Regions from separate parts of the Pseudomonas sp. B21128 genome, predicted to be linked through region 1. Evidence: predicted binding sites of a transcription regulator. Region 1 holds the regulator's gene; each other region holds the start of a gene.
The links. Region 1 encodes FliA, which starts transcription of late flagellar genes. Its sites were predicted from a motif close to CTAAAGTTTNNNNNNNNNNNGCCGNTAA; they were not measured.
Positions count from the first base shown of each region.

Region 2: the regulator FliA is predicted to act here: its motif matches at 1,180-1,207, upstream of AB4P91_RS06580 (methyl-accepting chemotaxis protein).
Region 3: the regulator FliA is predicted to act here: its motif matches at 1,943-1,970, upstream of motA (flagellar motor stator protein MotA).
Region 4: the regulator FliA is predicted to act here: its motif matches at 2,202-2,229, upstream of flgM (flagellar biosynthesis anti-sigma factor FlgM).

Region 1 is NZ_CP162590.1:5,511,323-5,515,571, reverse strand. It holds gene flhF (flagellar biosynthesis protein FlhF) at 1-500, shown strand, start outside; gene fleN (flagellar synthesis regulator FleN) at 617-1,447, shown strand; gene fliA (RNA polymerase sigma factor FliA) at 1,444-2,184, shown strand; gene AB4P91_RS24880 (chemotaxis response regulator CheY) at 2,352-2,723, shown strand; gene AB4P91_RS24875 (protein phosphatase CheZ) at 2,746-3,534, shown strand; gene AB4P91_RS24870 (chemotaxis protein CheA) at 3,572-4,249, shown strand, end outside.
Region 2 is NZ_CP162590.1:1,502,020-1,506,268, reverse strand. It holds gene AB4P91_RS06580 (methyl-accepting chemotaxis protein) at 1-1,071, opposite strand, end outside; gene AB4P91_RS06575 (LysR substrate-binding domain-containing protein) at 1,258-2,178, opposite strand; gene AB4P91_RS06570 (NorM family multidrug efflux MATE transporter) at 2,336-3,730, shown strand; gene AB4P91_RS06565 (bifunctional diguanylate cyclase/phosphodiesterase) at 3,839-4,249, opposite strand, start outside.
Region 3 is NZ_CP162590.1:642,145-646,393, reverse strand. It holds gene rhdA (thiosulfate sulfurtransferase) at 1-291, opposite strand, end outside; gene AB4P91_RS02820 (HDOD domain-containing protein) at 334-1,872, opposite strand; gene motA (flagellar motor stator protein MotA) at 2,039-2,890, shown strand; gene motB (flagellar motor protein MotB) at 2,894-3,961, shown strand; gene AB4P91_RS02805 (toll/interleukin-1 receptor domain-containing protein) at 4,201-4,249, opposite strand, start outside.
Region 4 is NZ_CP162590.1:2,907,137-2,911,385, forward strand. It holds gene AB4P91_RS12890 (MFS transporter) at 1-419, shown strand, start outside; gene AB4P91_RS12895 (flagellar brake protein) at 485-1,231, opposite strand; gene AB4P91_RS12900 (flagella synthesis protein FlgN) at 1,324-1,791, opposite strand; gene flgM (flagellar biosynthesis anti-sigma factor FlgM) at 1,840-2,166, opposite strand; gene flgA (flagellar basal body P-ring formation chaperone FlgA) at 2,328-3,089, opposite strand; gene AB4P91_RS12915 (chemotaxis protein CheV) at 3,171-4,103, shown strand; gene cheR (protein-glutamate O-methyltransferase CheR) at 4,150-4,249, shown strand, end outside.

The DNA.
Region 1 (4,249 bases):
TCCTCAACGTGCCGGTAACGCACGTCGATCCGGGGCAGTCGCTGGTACAGGCCCTGGACCCGCTGCTGCGCAAACGCGTGGTGCTGATCGATACCGCCGGCCTGCAGGCCAGCGATCCGGCACTGCGTATGCAGCTCGAAAGTCTGGCCGGGCGTGGCATCCGTTCAAAAAATTATCTCGTGCTGGCAACCACCAGCCAGAAACAGGTTCTAACCGCCGCTTATCACAGTTACAAGCGTTGCGGGCTCTCCGGGTGCATCCTGACTAAACTGGATGAAACGGCTAGCCTTGGCGAAGTGTTGAGCCTGGCGATCAGTCATGAATTGCCGGTCGCGTATCTGACCGATGGCCCACGGATTCCGGATGATTTGCATCTGCCGCGCCGTCATCAACTGGTCAGCCGCGCCGTCAGCGTGCAAATGCAGGAAGAACCCAGCGAAGAAGCCATGGCTGACATGTTCGCTGATATCTATCACAGCCCGACCAAGCAGGTAGGCTGAGGTAATCATGAACAGTTTTTGTACCTACATCGATGGTCTGCCATGCATTGTTCCGTTTGTGAACGCGCAGCCAGTAATGTGGCCTCCGTCTATGCAAGACAAGGTAAAGAAATAACATGGGCAGCATGCATCCCGTACAGGTTATCGCGGTGACCGGCGGCAAAGGTGGCGTCGGCAAGACTAACGTGTCAGTGAACTTGTCTCTTGCGCTGGCAGAGCTTGGCCGTCGGGTCATGCTGCTGGACGCCGATCTGGGACTGGCGAACGTCGACGTTCTGTTGGGCCTGACGCCCAAACGCACCTTGGCCGACGTGATCGAAGGCCGCTGCGAATTGCGCGACGTGCTGTTGCAAGGCCCGGGCGGAATTCGCATCGTGCCGGCTGCGTCGGGCACTCAGAGCATGGTGCATCTGAGCCCGGCTCAGCATGCCGGTCTGATTCAGGCGTTCAGCGACATCGGCGACAATCTCGACGTCCTGGTGATCGACACCGCTGCGGGCATTGGTGACTCGGTAGTCAGTTTCGTACGCGCCGCGCAAGAAGTGTTGCTGGTGGTCTGCGACGAGCCGACTTCGATCACCGACGCTTACGCGCTGATCAAGTTGCTCAACCGCGATTACGGCATGAACCGCTTCCGCGTTCTGGCCAACATGGCGCAGAGCCCGCAGGAAGGGCGCAACCTGTTCGCCAAGTTGACCAAGGTCACGGATCGCTTTCTTGACGTGGCCCTACAATACGTCGGCGCCGTGCCTTACGACGAAAGCGTACGCAAGGCCGTGCAGAAACAACGTGCGGTCTATGAAGCCTTCCCCCGTTCCAAGTGCGCACTGGCGTTCAAGGCAATCGCACAGAAGGTCGATACCTGGCCGCTGCCTGCCAACCCGCGCGGCCACCTTGAATTCTTCGTCGAGCGTCTCGTGCAGCAAACGGCAGGGCCTGTCATATGACCGCAAGCGGTATGAACTACTACAAGAAGTCGGCACGTGATGCGCAGTACGAGTTGATCGAGCGTTACGCGCCACTGGTCAAACGTATTGCCTACCACTTGCTGGCACGGTTGCCGGCGAGTGTGCAGGTCGAGGATCTGATCCAGGCCGGAATGATCGGCCTGCTCGAAGTCTCGACCAAATATGACGCCAGCAAAGGCGCCAGTTTCGAAACGTACGCGGGCATTCGAATCCGCGGCGCGATGCTCGACGAAGTGCGCAAAGGGGACTGGGCGCCACGCTCGGTTCACCGCAATACCCGTATGGTCAGCGACGCAATTCGCTCGATTGAAGCTAAAACCGGCCGTGATGCTAAAGATCACGAAGTTGCGGCCGAACTCCAATTGAGTCTCGACGATTATTACGGGATTTTGAATGACACCCTGGGCAGCCGCTTGTTCAGTTTCGACGACCTGTTGCAGGACGGCGAACACGAAGGGCTGCACGAGGATGGCGCGAGTGCTCATCTTGAGCCGTCACGCGATCTGGAAGATGAACGCTTCCAGGCAGCGCTGGCGGACGCGATTGCCAATTTGCCGGAGCGTGAGCGACTGGTGTTGGCGCTGTACTACGACGAAGAGCTGAACCTCAAGGAGATCGGTGAAGTCCTTGGCGTCAGTGAATCGCGGGTCAGCCAGTTACACAGCCAGTGCGCGGCCCGTTTGCGGGGGCGTTTGGGGGAGTGGCGAGCGCGCTGAAGGCAGTGTGGGGACACTGCGAACGAGGCTGGTGCGGTGATGAACGGCACCGGTCTTGCTCTGTTGTGCTCCAGACAGTCTTTGAGTGTTACGCCGGATTGAATGAAATGGCGCGTCCAGGTGCTGGGCGCGTTTAAGACTGCTTGGAGGTCGAATTGGACAAGAACATGAAAATCCTCATCGTTGATGACTTCTCAACGATGCGGCGGATCATCAAGAACCTGCTGCGCGATCTGGGGTTCACCAACACCGTCGAGGCTGACGATGGCATTACCGCCATTCCGGTTCTCAACAGCGGCAGCATCGACTTTCTGGTAACGGACTGGAACATGCCGGGCATGACCGGTATCGACCTGCTGCGTCACGTGCGCGCCGATGAAAAACTCAAGCACCTGCCAGTGCTGATGGTGACCGCTGAAGCCAAGCGCGAACAGATCATTGAAGCAGCCCAGGCCGGTGTAAACGGCTATGTGGTGAAACCCTTCACGGCCCAGGCGTTGAAAGACAAGATCGAGAAGATTTTCGAACGCATCGGTTGAGAAACTGCGCCACGGGGGAGCTATGGACCACAACGAATCTTCACAGGGCGATTTTGAATCGACCCTGAAAAAACATGCGGTCGAACTGGTCGAAAGCCTTGAAAAGGGCAGGTTCGGCGACGCTGTGCAATTGATCCATGAGCTCAATCAGACCCGTGACCGTGGCCTGTACCAGGAAGTTGGCAAGCTCACACGTGAACTGCACAGTGCGATCGTCAATTTCCAGATTGATCCGAACATGCCGCAGGCCGAGGAAGTGTCGCAAATTACCGACGCCACCGAACGCCTGGGCTATGTGGTCAAGCTGACGGAAGCCGCGGCCAACCGCACCATGGATCTGGTGGAAAGCGCCACGCCGGTGGTCAATGGTCTGGCTGAAGAAGCCCAGGCCTTGAGTACCGATTGGGGTCGTTTCATGCGTCGTGAGGTCGGGGCTGAAGAGTTCCGCGAACTGGCGCGCCGGGTCGACGGTTTTCTGTCACGCAGCAGCACGGGCAACCGTGCGGTGTCGAGCAATCTGAACGACATCCTGCTGGCTCAGGATTATCAGGACCTCACCGGTCAGGTCATCAAGCGTGTGACCCAACTGGTCACCGAAGTCGAAAGCAATTTGCTCAAACTCGTGCTCATGGCCAGTCAGGTGGACCGCTTTGCGGGCATCGAACATGACCGTACGGCGATGCTCGCTGAAAAAGATCCACAAAAACATCTCTCGCAGGGTGAAGGTCCGCAGATTCATGCCGATAAACGAGAAGACGTTGTGTCCGGTCAGGACGATGTGGACGATTTGCTATCCAGCCTTGGATTTTGAAGTTTAGGTTTTTAGACCTGTTAGGAGCACCCCCTTAATGAGCTTCGGCGCCGATGAAGAGATCCTTCAGGATTTCCTGGTTGAGGCCGGCGAGATTCTTGAGCAACTGTCAGAACAATTGGTCGAGCTGGAAAGCCGCCCGGATGATGCTGATCTGCTCAACGCAATTTTTCGCGGTTTCCACACTGTAAAAGGGGGCGCCGGCTTCCTTCAGCTCAATGAGCTGGTTGAGTGCTGTCACATCGCCGAAAACGTGTTCGACATCCTGCGCAAGGGTGAGCGTCGCGTTGATTCAGAACTGATGGACGTTGTGCTCGAAGCACTGGACGCGGTGAACGGCATGTTCACCGAAGTGCGCGAGCGCAGCCCGATTACGGCGGCTACGCCTGAGCTGCTGGCTGCCCTGGCGCGTCTGGCCGAACCGCAATCGGCTGATGCCGTAGCGGTTGAAGAAGTCGTTGAGGCACCGGTTGCCGAAAGCGATTCGGGCGACATCACCGATAACGAATTTGAACAGTTGCTGGACTCGCTGAACGCCGTCAAGGCTCAGGCCGAAGCCCCGGCGGCGGCCGCTGCGCCTGCTGCAACTGAAGCGGCCAGCGATGAAATCACCGATGCCGAGTTCGAGTCGTTGCTCGATCAACTGCACGGCAAAGGTCAGTTCGCGGTTGATGCGGTGGCTCCAGCGGCACCGGCCCCTGCGGCACCGGCCAAG
Region 2 (4,249 bases), 2.0 Mb from region 1:
CACGTTCAGCCGCACGCTCAGATCACCAGCGCCCAAGGCCTCGGCCTGACGCACCAGGTCACCCAACGGCGCCAATTTGCTGCGCAGCAACCAAACCACAGAGCCAACCGCCAGCAGCATCGCCAGCAAACTGCCAATGGCCAATTGCGTGCCTACACTCCAGGTCACCGCACGAATTTCGGCTTTCGGCATGCTCGCCACCACCGACCACGGTCCGTCCTCGAAAGGTACGGCAACGCTGTAGAAGTCTTCGGACGAGTCACTCCAGAACTGACCCTTTCCTGGCGCTTTCACCAGGCCGTTGATGACCGGAGCAGCTTTATCCAGCGCATCGACGCCAGCGATCGGCACCAGCCATTTGTTCTGTTCATCGAGCAACGCCAGAGAACCGGTCTGACCGATACGGAAGCGCTTGAGGTTGGCGAACTGCGCATTTTGCGCATCGGTGTAATCAAAACCTACGTACAAAACGGCGATGACCTTGCCGCTGCCGTCGCGCACCGGAGTGTATTGCGACATGTAGTAGCGCTCGAACAGCAGAGAACGACCGACGTAGCTCTGGCCTGCCATCAAACGTGCGTACGCCGGGTTGGCATGGTCAAGCACTGTGCCGATGGCGCGGCTGCCGTCCTGCTTGCTGACGTTGGTACTGACGCGAATGAAGTCCTCGCCACTGCGCACGAACAACGTGGCCACGCCGGCGGTCATCTGCTTGAACTCGTCGACTAGCTTGAAGTTGTTGTTCAACACTTCATCGCCCAGGTGCAAGCCCGGCGTCTGCGTGCCGGCCACGGTTACGGGCTCATCCGGGTGAATGCTCAGACCACTGCCAAAACGCTTTTCAAACAATCCGCTCAGACGCAGCGTGCTTTCACGCAACGTACCGTGGAAGGTGCTGAGTTGGTCGGCCAGCAGCCGAGCCTCACTGGCCAAATGCTCTTCACGGGTGGCGAGGTTGGCAGTATCCAGCGAACGCAGAGCAAAAACTGTACTGCCGCTGATGACAATCGCCAGTATCACAGCGAGCGCGAGGCCCAGCTGTGAGGCGATCCGAGCGCGAGGTTGAGACATGGACAGCTCCTGGCCGAGCTACCGGATCCTCCTTGATCGCAGCCATGCTCGGAAATTTTTTAATAATGGGGTGAATCGTGAAACCGGCACGACAGTTCCACCTGCTCGTAGTCGGCGGTAAAACCGAATACTTGAGCGAAAAGCGGGGATATGGCGTAAGGCCGCTATTGTCGCGGCTCTAACGTTTCAGCTCAAGCGCGCAACCGCCGGCAGTTCCATGGCACGGACCTCGCCTTGCAGGAAGTCGCTGAGACGACGCAAACGTTCACCTCCCGGACGGGTTTTGGGCCACACCAGGTAATAATTCAGGCCACTGGCAACAGCCGTAGGCCACGGCAGGCTCAAGCGGCCTTGCGCCACATCTTCAGCCACCATCAACAAATCGCCCATCGACACACCGTAACCCCGCGCCGCAGCGATCATCCCCAACTCCAGCGTATCGAACACCTGCCCGCCCTTGAGCGACACGTGATCGGCCAACCCCATGTGCTCCAGCCAACTGCGCCAATCGCGGCGATCCGGGGTCGGATGGAGCAACTCGGCAGCAGCCAGTCGGGCCACATCCCAAGGTTGATCGTGCAGCAGAGTGGGCGCGCCAACGGGGATCAGTTCCTCGGGAAACAACAGACTGGCCTCCCAGTCCGGCGGAAAATGGCCGTCGCTCAGCAACACCGCGCAATCGAACGGCTCATCGTTGAAGTCCACCGAGTCGATGTCCATCCACGCACTGGTCAACTGCACCTCGTTGCCCGGCTGCAAATGCCGGAAGCGACTCAGGCGCGCCAGCAACCAGCGCATGGTCAGGGTCGACGGTGCCTTCATGCGCAGGATGTCGTCCTCGGCGCGCAAGGTATTGCAGGCGCGCTCCAGCGCCGTGAACCCGTCGCGGATGCCCGGCAACAGCAGGCGTGCCGCTTCGGTCAGTTGCAAATGGCGTCCGCTGCGGTGAAACAGTCGACAGGCGAAATGATCCTCAAGCGTTCGAATATGCCGACTCACCGCACTCTGGGTGATGGATAGTTCCTCGGCCGCACGGGTAAACGAGCTATGTCGCGCTGCCGCTTCAAATGCGCGCAGGGCATACAACGGAGGAAGTCGACGGGACATGCACAAAGCTCCTGTAGCGGGATGCGGCCAACTTAGCAGAATTCTTTCATGATGAGTTTTAATCATGCCAGCCATCCTTTTTATCCCTTTGTGCAATCCCTTCCAAGCGCCGAGAATCGACGTTCTCTTGTTCCCCTATTGATGGCGGGTGATGACCATGCAGCATCCTGTGCGTACTGAACTCTGGGCCATCCTGCGGCTGGCGGGGCCGTTGATTGCCTCGCAGTTGGCGCACATGTTGATGGTGCTGACCGACACCTTGATGATGGCGCGCCTGAGCCCTGAGGCGCTGGCCGGCGGCGGCCTGGGCGCAGCGACTTACTCGTTCGTGTCGATTTTCTGCATTGGCGTGATAGCGGCGGTCGGCACGCTGGTGGCGATCCGCAAGGGCGCGGGCGACATTATTGGCGCCGCACGCCTGACCCAGGCCGGGTTGTGGCTGGCGTGGCTGATGGCGCTCGGTGCCGGACTGCTGTTATGGAACCTGAAACCGGTGTTGCTGCTGTTCGGCCAGACTGAAACCAACGTCAACGCCGCCGGGCAATTCCTGATTGCCCTGCCGTTCGCCCTGCCCGGCTACCTGAGTTTCATGGCCCTGCGCGGCTTCACCAGTGCCATTGGCCGGGCGACGCCGGTCATGGTCATCAGCCTGGTCGGCACAGTGGCGAACTTCCTGCTTAATTACGCGCTGATCACCGGCATGTTCGGCCTGCCGAAACTGGGCTTGATGGGCATCGGTCTGGTCACGGCGATCGTTGCCAACTGCATGGCACTGGCCCTGGCGTGGCACATTCATCGGCATCCGGCGTACGACGCTTATCCATTGCGCGCAGGGTTGTCGCGGCCAAACCGGCAGTACCTCAAGGAGCTGTGGCGCCTCGGCCTGCCAATTGGCGGCACCTACGCGGTGGAAGTCGGGCTGTTCGCCTTCGCCGCGCTGTGCATGGGCACCATGGGCAGCACGCAACTGGGCGCGCATCAGATTGCTTTGCAGATCGTGTCGGTGGCATTCATGGTGCCGGCGGGGATGTCATACGCCATCACCATGCGTGTCGGTCAGCATTACGGTGCTGGGCAATTGGTCGCTGCGCGAATGTCCGGGCGAGTCGGGATCGTGTTCGGCGCGGTGGCGATGCTGGGTTTTGCGATGGTGTTCTGGCTGCTGCCGAATCAGTTGATCGGCCTGTTTCTCGACCATAACGATCCGGCGTTTGCCGAGGTGATCCAATTGGCCGTGAGCCTGCTGGCGGTAGCGGCATGGTTCGAGCTGTTCGACGGTACACAGACGATTGCCATGGGCTGCATTCGTGGGCTCAAGGACGCCAAGACCACGTTTTTGGTCGGGCTCGGCTGCTATTGGCTGATCGGTGCGCCGGCGGCGTGGTGGATGGCGTTCCACCTCAACTGGGGGCCGACGGGTGTCTGGTGGGGGTTGGCGCTTGGGCTGGCGTGTGCGGCAGTGAGTCTGACGCTGGCGTTCGAGTGGAAGATGAAGCGGATGATTCGGCGTGAGCCGCAATCTCGGGGCTTCAACATCCCTCAGCCTGAATGAAGTTCCCCTGTGGGAGCGAGCTAGCTCGCGAAAGCGGTGTACCTGACACATGTATGCTGAATGTGTCGCAGCCTTCGCGAGCAGGCTCGCTCCCACAGGGTTATGTGTTCAGCTTACGATTTCGAGCGCTGGCTGTTGGCTTGAGCCGAAGGTGAGATATTCAACCAGCTCCGCCAACGGCAACGGCCGGCTGATCAGATACCCCTGCACCTGATCGCAACCAAATCCGCGCAGCAGTTCAAGTTGCTCCGTGGTTTCCACGCCTTCAGCCACCACTTCCAGATGCAGGTTGTGCGCGAGGTTGATCATCGCGTGCACCAGTTTGCGGTTCTCTTCGCGCTGTTCCATGCCACCAACAAAGCTCTTGTCGATCTTCAGCAACGTGATCGGCAGGCTGTTGAGGTGCACGAACGATGAAAACCCTGTGCCGAAGTCGTCCAGCGAGAAGCGCACGCCGAGGCGGCCGAGGGCGTCCATGGTCTGTTTGACCAGATCACTGCGGCGCATCACTGCGGTTTC
Region 3 (4,249 bases), 1.2 Mb from region 1:
GCGCCCGGCCCAGCCACCGCCCTCGTCGTCATAGACCACGTAGACCGCGTCCTTGCGGTGGCCCAGCTCACCGAACAGCGCTTCCAGATCGGCTTTCCCCGGCAGCAGCCCCGGCGCCGGCGGGTGGCCGAGCTGGGTGCGTTTCGGGTCGACAAAGCGTGCGCCGGGCAGATGACCCTCGGCATAGCGGGCGGGACTGGTCAGGTCCACCAGGATGAGTTCGCTGGCATCGAGGCGAGGGAGCAGGTCGCTCGGTTCGATAACGAGCGGCAAGCCAGAGAAGTCAGACATGTGAGGTCTCCAGAGCACAAAGGGGGGGATTGTAGCGCAGCCTCACCGGCCACGGCTGCTAAAGCTGTGCAGGGCTTTTTCGATGCACTGCGCGGTTTTGCCAAAGGCTTGCACGGTGATGTCGGCGAACGGCCCGCCGCCCTGATCGGCGACGACGATCATGATCACCCGGCCGTTATTGACCAGTGAACGCAGGAACAGATGCTCGCCACGAAACAGCGTGCGCAGGCCCGGCGGCAGCAGTGCGGAGAATTGCGCGTTGTTCTCTGGATTGATCCGCACCTGTGCCTGCTGCGCGAGCAACCGTTGCAGGACTTTGCTCTGGCTGACGACAAAATTCAGCGCGGCAGCCTCTTTCGGCAGGCCAACCGTTTGGTGCACGCGCAGATTGGACTGCGTGCGATCAGCCATCAGGATCATCACCCGCCGCATGCCGCTGGCCACCAGTGCATCGCGCGCGGCGACGGTCAGGCTCATGGCATTGGTGAAGCGACTCGGTTCGGCCAACAGTTCGGCGCATTGCCGGCGCCACTGGGTCAAATCTTCGGCATTGGGCGCCGCAGCAGGCAGCATGCCAGCGGGCAAGCGACGCGTACCCCACGGCCACAGCAACGAAACTGCCGGGTGCCACAGATCAGGCATCGCATGCTGGCGCGCACTGTTGGCGGCTTGCTGGTGCAGTTGTTGTTGCACCTCGTCCATCGAAATCTGTAGATAAAGACTGGTCAGGTACTGCCAGCGCTCACTGTGCGGGCTGTCCCACGCCTGCTGCGCCGACAGCGCCAGGCCGTTGGCCAGCAACACGGTATTGGCTGGCTGATTGAGCCAGCGGCGCAGAGTCGGATCATCGTCCAGACGGTTTTGCTGGCGCAGCGGATGCTCGCTGTCGCGCGCGATGCGCAGCACTTTGACCAGTTCGCGTTGCTCGCTGAGCAACAATCTATAGCCCTGTTGCACCCAGATCGGCAGATGCCAGACGGTGACCAATGCTTCAGCAATTTTCAGCAGACGCACGCCAAACAATTGCTTCTCGACAGTGCGCGCCGATTCACCCTTGTGGATAACGCGCAGCTCCCACTCTTCAAGTAATTGCGGATAAGTCAGCGCCAGCGGCCACAGCGGCGAGAGGAACAGCAGACTGCCCCAATGAATGTCCTGCCACAGCCGCGCCAGGCGACTGGCAAAAAAACCGTTGGCCTGTTGCGTGGCGTGCTGGCTGATCATTTGCAGTTGGCGCAGGGCCTTGGGGATCTGCATCTGCGCAACGGCGGGCAGGCGCGCGAGCAATTCTTCGGTGCGGGCGAGGCCGAGTCGATTGATCGCCACTTCCAGATTTTCTGCCGGCGTGGCCATGTTGCCGTGGGTGTGACGATTGGCCTCACGGATGATGCTCAAGGCCAGCGCCGGGCTGTCCTGCATCAGGTCGGCAATGTCGCGAAGCGAGCTGCGATTGTCGCGGATCGCGCGGCAGACCTTGTCGTGCGCCTCCTGCGGTACGGGCAGCAGGACGCTGTCGAGCAGTTTTACCCAGCCCTCGAGTGTGGTCGGTTGTGCGTGTGGGACGTTCGTTTCATTAGCCATGTCTGGACGAGATCTTCACTGACTGTAGACGCGCCCGGCATGGGCTAAATTGGCTTTTCGCCTGAACTGGCTATAGTCTGGCGCAGTTTTGCCGATAAGTAGAAGAAGAGATTTTTTAACTTCCGAATATGACCTTGAACCCGACTTAAATAAGTACTTTCTACCTATGGCTAAAATTATCGGCATCATCGTCGTATTCGCGAGCGTGCTCGGCGGATACGTGCTCTCCCACGGCAAAATTGCGGCCCTGATCCAGCCTTTCGAGGTGTTGATCATCGGCGGTGCTGCACTGGGCGCTTTTCTCCAGGCCAACCCCAGCTATATGACGATGCACGTGCTCAAGAAATCCCTGAGCATGTTCAGTTCGCGTTTCACCCACACGTTCTATCTGGAAGTGCTGGGGCTGATCTACGAGATCCTCAACAAGAGCCGCCGCGAAGGCATGATGGCCATCGAGGGCGACATCGAAGATGCCGCCGCGAGCCCGATCTTCGCCAAGTACCCGGCGGTGCTTAAAGATGAACGCATGACCGCGTTTATCTGCGACTACCTGCGCATCATGTCCTCCGGCAACATGGCTCCGCACGAGCTGGAAGGCCTGTTCGACATGGAGCTGTACAGCCTCAAGGAAGACCTCGAGCACCCATCTCACGCGGTGAACGGCATTGCCGACGCCATGCCGGGTTTCGGTATCGTTGCGGCGGTACTCGGTATCGTGGTGACCATGGCCTCCCTGGGTGAAGGCGATCAGAAATCCATCGGCCTGCACGTTGGTGCCGCACTGGTCGGTACCTTCTTCGGTATTCTGGCGGCGTACGGTTTCTTCGGTCCGTTGGCGCATTCCCTGGCCCACGATGCCAAGGAAGAGCTCAACGTCTACGAAGCCATCAAGGCCTCGCTGGTGGCTTCGGCTTCCGGCATGCCGCCATCGCTGGCGGTCGAGTTCGGTCGCAAGGTTCTGTACCCGGCGCACCGTCCAAGCTTTGCCGAGCTGGAACAAGCGGTTCGCGGTCGATAAGTCATGGAAAATAATCAGCCGATTATCATCAAGCGCGTCAAGCGCATAGCCGGCGGGCATCACGGCGGGGCGTGGAAAATCGCCTTCGCCGACTTCGCGACGGCAATGATGGCGTTCTTCCTGGTGCTGTGGCTGTTGTCCACTGCAACGCCGGAACAGAAGATCGCCATCGCCGGTTACTTCAAGGACCCGGTCGGCTTCTCCGAAAGCGGTACGCCGTACATCATCGATCTGGGCGGTACGCCGACGCTGGCGCCGGAAAACACCCTCAACCCCGAGGTGAAGTCTCAGCCGCAACCGGACAAGGTCACCGTCGACACCGAACAAGTCGAAGGCATGGCCGAAATGGTCGAGAAAGAACGCCTGGAACTGTTACTGCAGGAACTGCAGAACAAGGTCGACGAGAACCCGCAGCTGCAGAAATTCAAGGACCAGATCCTCTTCGAGATCACGCCGAACGGCTTGCGCATCCAGATCATGGACGCCGAGAACCGGCCGATGTTCGACTCGGGTTCCGCGCGCCTGAAACCTTATTTCGAAGACATCCTGCTGGCCATGGCCGACACCATCAAAGCGGTGCCGAACAAGATCAGCATCAGCGGCCACACCGACGCCAAGCCGTATATCGGTAGCGGCGACTACGGCAACTGGGAGCTCTCAGCCAACCGAGCCAACGCTGCACGGCGTGCGCTGATCGCCGGCAGTTATCCAGACGCGCAAGTGGCGCGGGTGGTGGGTTACGCCTCGTCGGCGTTGTTCGACAAGGAAAAACCGTTCAACCCGATCAACCGTCGCATCGACATCGTGGTGCTGACCAAAAAGGCTCAGGCGGCCATCGAAGGTGCGCAAGGCCCCGACGCTGCGAAGCCGGCCGAACAAGGTCAGAATGGTGCCGCGCCGGCAACCCCGGTCGACCCGAACGCCTTGCCGGCGGACCAGCAGCCGGTGCCTGCGCACGAGTTGCGCGAACGGCTGAACCTGTTCGACGACGCCGCGCCCAAGCCGGCTGAGCCGGGGAGTGCGCCGACCGCACCACCAGCCACTGCACCGGCCCCTGCGCCGAAGCAGTGATTCACAAAAAAGCCGCGAGATGATCGCGGCTTTTTTGTGTCTATGATCGGCTCCCTTTCCCCCTCACCCCAGCCCTCTCCCCCCGGGGGACGAGGGGGAAAGGGAGCCGATCTTCATGCGGTTCAAAACCTGAGTTCGACTCGGTGTTTGACGGCGGCGTAACTCGAACACCCACCTCGGTCAGCCCTCTCTCCCTTTGGGAGAGGGCTAGGGTGAGGGCTTTCGAGGGCGATGCGTTTTCAGAATCCGCGCCGAATCCGGTTCTTCAATTGTTCGTGGAACATGTCG
Region 4 (4,249 bases), 2.6 Mb from region 1:
GCGTGTCGCTGACGGCGATGCTGCTGGTCACTTACGGCGTTGGCGCCAGTATCGGGCCACTGCTGGCGGGTGTGCTGATGAAGTTTCTCGGCAGCCAGAGCCTGTATGCGTTCTTCAGCTTTTTTGCGCTGGTGCTGGTGTGGCGAATCCGCCCGAAAGCCGTGACCAATCTGCATCAGGTCGACGACGCGCCGCTGCATCACGTGGCGATGCCGGACAGCATGTCGAGTTCGCCGCTGGTCGCTGCGCTCGATCCGCGAGTGGATGAGCAGGTGGTGCAGGAGCAGATGCAGAATCCGGTGCCGCCGGAACCAGAGCCGGATCCAGAGCCTGAAAAAGAACCCGCGCCTGAACCAGCAACAAGCCCGGATGAGGACAGCGACACCCCCACGCCGGATATCAGTGGCGCCAGACCTTGAAAATCGGTCGCGCATAAAAAAGGGCAGTCCCGTCAAGGACTGCCCTTTTTATTGGCGCGACCGATTCACATATCGTCTTTGTCGAAACGCCGTGCTTCACGTTGCAACTGATAGACGAAACGCTCGACGTTGCGCGCGGCCTGGCCACTGATGTTGTGGAAGCGCAGGCCGGCGAAGGTGATATTGAGTTTTTCTTCGAAGTGCAGATAACGCAGTTCGACGGAAATCGGCTGGTTGCCGAACAGTGGCGGGGCGATCATACGGTCGTAGACCTGGCCCAGTTGCAGCCGGTCAGTGATGTCGCCTTCAAAGCGCAGTTTGCAACCGGTGGCGGAAATATCCAGCAGCTTGCCTTGAATCGGTGCCTTGAGCTTTTCGCCACCCAGTTCAACGCTGACCAGATCGGTCAGTTTCAGTGCTGCGCGAAACGCGTTGCGGCGCTGGTGATAAACCACTTCGCTCGGCAGTTCGCCGGTGTAAAAACGGTCGCCGTCGGATTCTTCGATGTTCAGTGTACCGTTGCATTCCCAGGCAATGCGTACGCCATCATGGAAGCCTTCAACCCTGAACGGTTCGCCGGCGAGCAGAAAGCGTTCGCCGTCGCGCGGGATCATTTCGTCCAGGGCAATCGAGGCGCTGTCGCGGTCGACTTTGATCAGGTAGCTCTGAAAGCGCTGGCTGCGTTCATGGAACGTGATGATCAGCGGGTCGTGACTGTCTTGCAGTTGACGCAGGTTGCTGGAGATTTCCAGTGGCGTGGTGAGCACCTTAGGGGGCTGCGGAGCATCATCCGCGCTTAGGGCGTTTGGCACGTTCTCTCAATCTCCAGACAAAATTTGACGATGAATGGCCAGCATTTTGCCAGCATGTTCCGCGTGTTGATAGTGCAGGCACATCGAATGGCTCACGCCTGGCTGAAGGTGCGCGGCTTGACGGGTCTGGCGAACGTGCCGCTGGCGTCATACAGCGCTGGCGGTTCGCCCCCGGTGAGGATTTTCAACTGATTGGACGTCGCGGCCTGCTGGATCTGGATCGACTGGCCGTTCTTGGCGTTGGCTGCCTGACACTGGCTGATGAGGTCAGTGAGGGCATCGCCCTGCGTCATCAACTGCTCGCCAATGCTCGACTGGCTGGCCAGTTGCTCGAGCCCTGTGCGGTCAGTCGGCAGGTTCAGGCTGGCGAGGATTTCGCTGCGCTTGCGGCCATGCTGTTCAAGCAGAATGATCAATGCCTGTTTGCGCGCCAGAATTTCTTCCAGCAAGGGCATGTCGCGACCGTGCAAAGCGAGGGCCTCGGTTTGCAGTAACTCCAGCAATTGTTGAGCTGGAGCAAAGTCGTCGTTGATCAGTTGCAGTAAATTGGTGTCGTGCATGGCGGGCCTTGGGTTTTAAGCGTCCAAAAGCCTGGCGCAGGCGAAGGCCTAGCGCTGGGCTTCGAAGTTGAGCAGTTTGCTGGCTACACGGTTGCTGTCGACTTTATAGCTGCCATCGGCAATCGCGGCTTTCAACTCGGCCACACGGGCTTTGTCGACAGCAGGTTGATCGCGCAGCTTGTCAGTGACCTTCTGCAACTGTTGAGCCTCATTGCTGAGGTGTACCGATTCCCCGCTTTTGGCGGTACTGGCCGATTCGGCCGGGGTATTCAGCGGCGCGGAGGTGCCGTTTTCGGCGGTTTCCTTGGCGTTGCTGGTACGCGTACTGCCCGTAAGTGACGAGGAGCTGTTCAAACGGCTGAAATCGATGACCATGATAAAAACCTCTGGGAATTTGGACGCTTGCCATGTTTTCGGCTATCCCCTGGAAAACTTTAGGCCCATTTGCGAATGAGTCTGCATGCGCCGGCGCGTGTCCTGCTGCGGCACAGTTTAGGGAAGCGACGAGGTCCGCGCCAGTTTTCTCACGAGGGCTTCTACATGGCGACTTCCACTTGGCCCGGCGCGGTGACTTGCGCCTTGATGACCCGTTGCGAGTTGAGGTTTTTCACCCGGATCTGTTCTCTCAAGCCGCCATTGGCCAGGGCTTCACCGGGCATGCGCACGGCGAGTGTGCCGCTGCGGGCGATGATGACCACGTGATCGCCTTTGCGCACAACTTCCGCCTGTTCCAGATGCACCAGGGTAATGACCTGATCGGCTACCGTTGGTCGGGTTAATTTCTGCCCGATCGCTTCGTCTACCGACGTCAAAAAACCCTGGTTGATTGTGCTGACATCGCGCTCGCGCAATGTCACGTCCTGAGGCTCGATAATTCCGGCGCGCTTGAGTGGCCGGGTAGTGGTCACAATCTCGCGAAACAGGCGGACTTGAGCGGGTACGAACACGGTCCAGGGGGACGCGCCCTCACAGCGAATCTTGACCGTTACCCGCCCCAAAGGACGTGCCGGACTCTCCAGCGAGGCTGTCAATTCCTTGTCGCACATAGGCATGCGCATGCGGGGATCCAGCTGGTTCACTTCGATTTCGTAGCGGCCTTCCGTTTGACTGGTTGCCAGATAGTCTTCTACGGTGAACTCAAGAAAGCCCTGAGTGACGCCGATAAGCATGTCAGGCAGGGTAACCGCATCAGCAATGACAGGGCTGCCAGCGAAACAGCAGTAAATGGCGGACACCGCGCAAAGCCCTCTGCGGAGGGAAGATGTCAGGCGTCGGAAAAATGTCGTTTGAGCGTTCATACGAGTTAAAAAGCAAGCGCCGTGCCGTTTAGCAATGAATGTGCGTCGCAACAACACTTGGCGTTGGTTTAGGAGTCTGGCATGGCTGGTGTAATGGATTCGGTGAACCAGCGCACGCAACTGGTAGGGCAGAATCGCCTGGAGCTGTTGTTGTTCCGTCTCGACGGTCAGCAGCTCTACGGGATCAACGTGTTCAAGGTTCGGGAAGTGCTGCAATGCCCTTCGCTGACGTTGATGCCCAAGTCCAGTCCTGTCGTGTGCGGGGTGGCAAGTATTCGGGGGGCGACCATTCCGATCCTTGATCTGGCAATGGCGACCGGCTCCGGTGCGTTGAAAGACAAGAAAAACCCGTTCGTGATCATCACGGAGTACAACACCAAGACCCAGGGTTTCCTGGTCCGCTCGGTGGAGCGCATCGTCAACATGAACTGGGAAGAGATTCATCCGCCGCCCAAGGGCACGGGTCGCGATCATTACCTGACCGCTGTGACTCGGGTGGACAATCAGTTAGTCGAAATCATCGACGTCGAGAAAGTGCTGGCGGAAGTCGCACCGACGCCGGAAGCGATTTCGGTCGGCGTGGTCGATGTCGAGACCCAGACCAAAGCATTGTCGCTGCGGGTGCTGACAGTCGATGACTCGTCGGTGGCACGCAAGCAGGTCTCGCGGTGTCTACAGACGGTCGGCGTTGAAGTCGTGGCGTTGAACGACGGCAAGCAGGCGCTGGATTACCTGCGCAAGCTGGTCGACGAGGGCAAGAAGCCGGAAGAAGAGTTCCTGATGATGATCTCCGATATCGAGATGCCGGAGATGGACGGGTACACCCTGACGGCGGAAATCCGCAGCGACCCACGCATGCAAAAGCTTCATATCATCCTGCATACTTCGTTGTCGGGAGTGTTCAATCAGGCGATGGTCAAGAAAGTCGGTGCCGATGACTTTTTGGCCAAATTCCGTCCTGATGACCTGGCATCCCGGGTAGTCGACCGGATCAAAGCAGCAGATATCAGCTAGGGGCCTTCTGCCCCTGGCGGTCAACACGATTTAAGAGGCGGCATCATTGTCTACGGGTAATTTGGATTTCGAACAGTTCCGGGTATTCCTGGAAAAAGCCTGTGGCATTTTGCTCGGTGAAAACAAGCAGTACCTGGTCTCGAGCC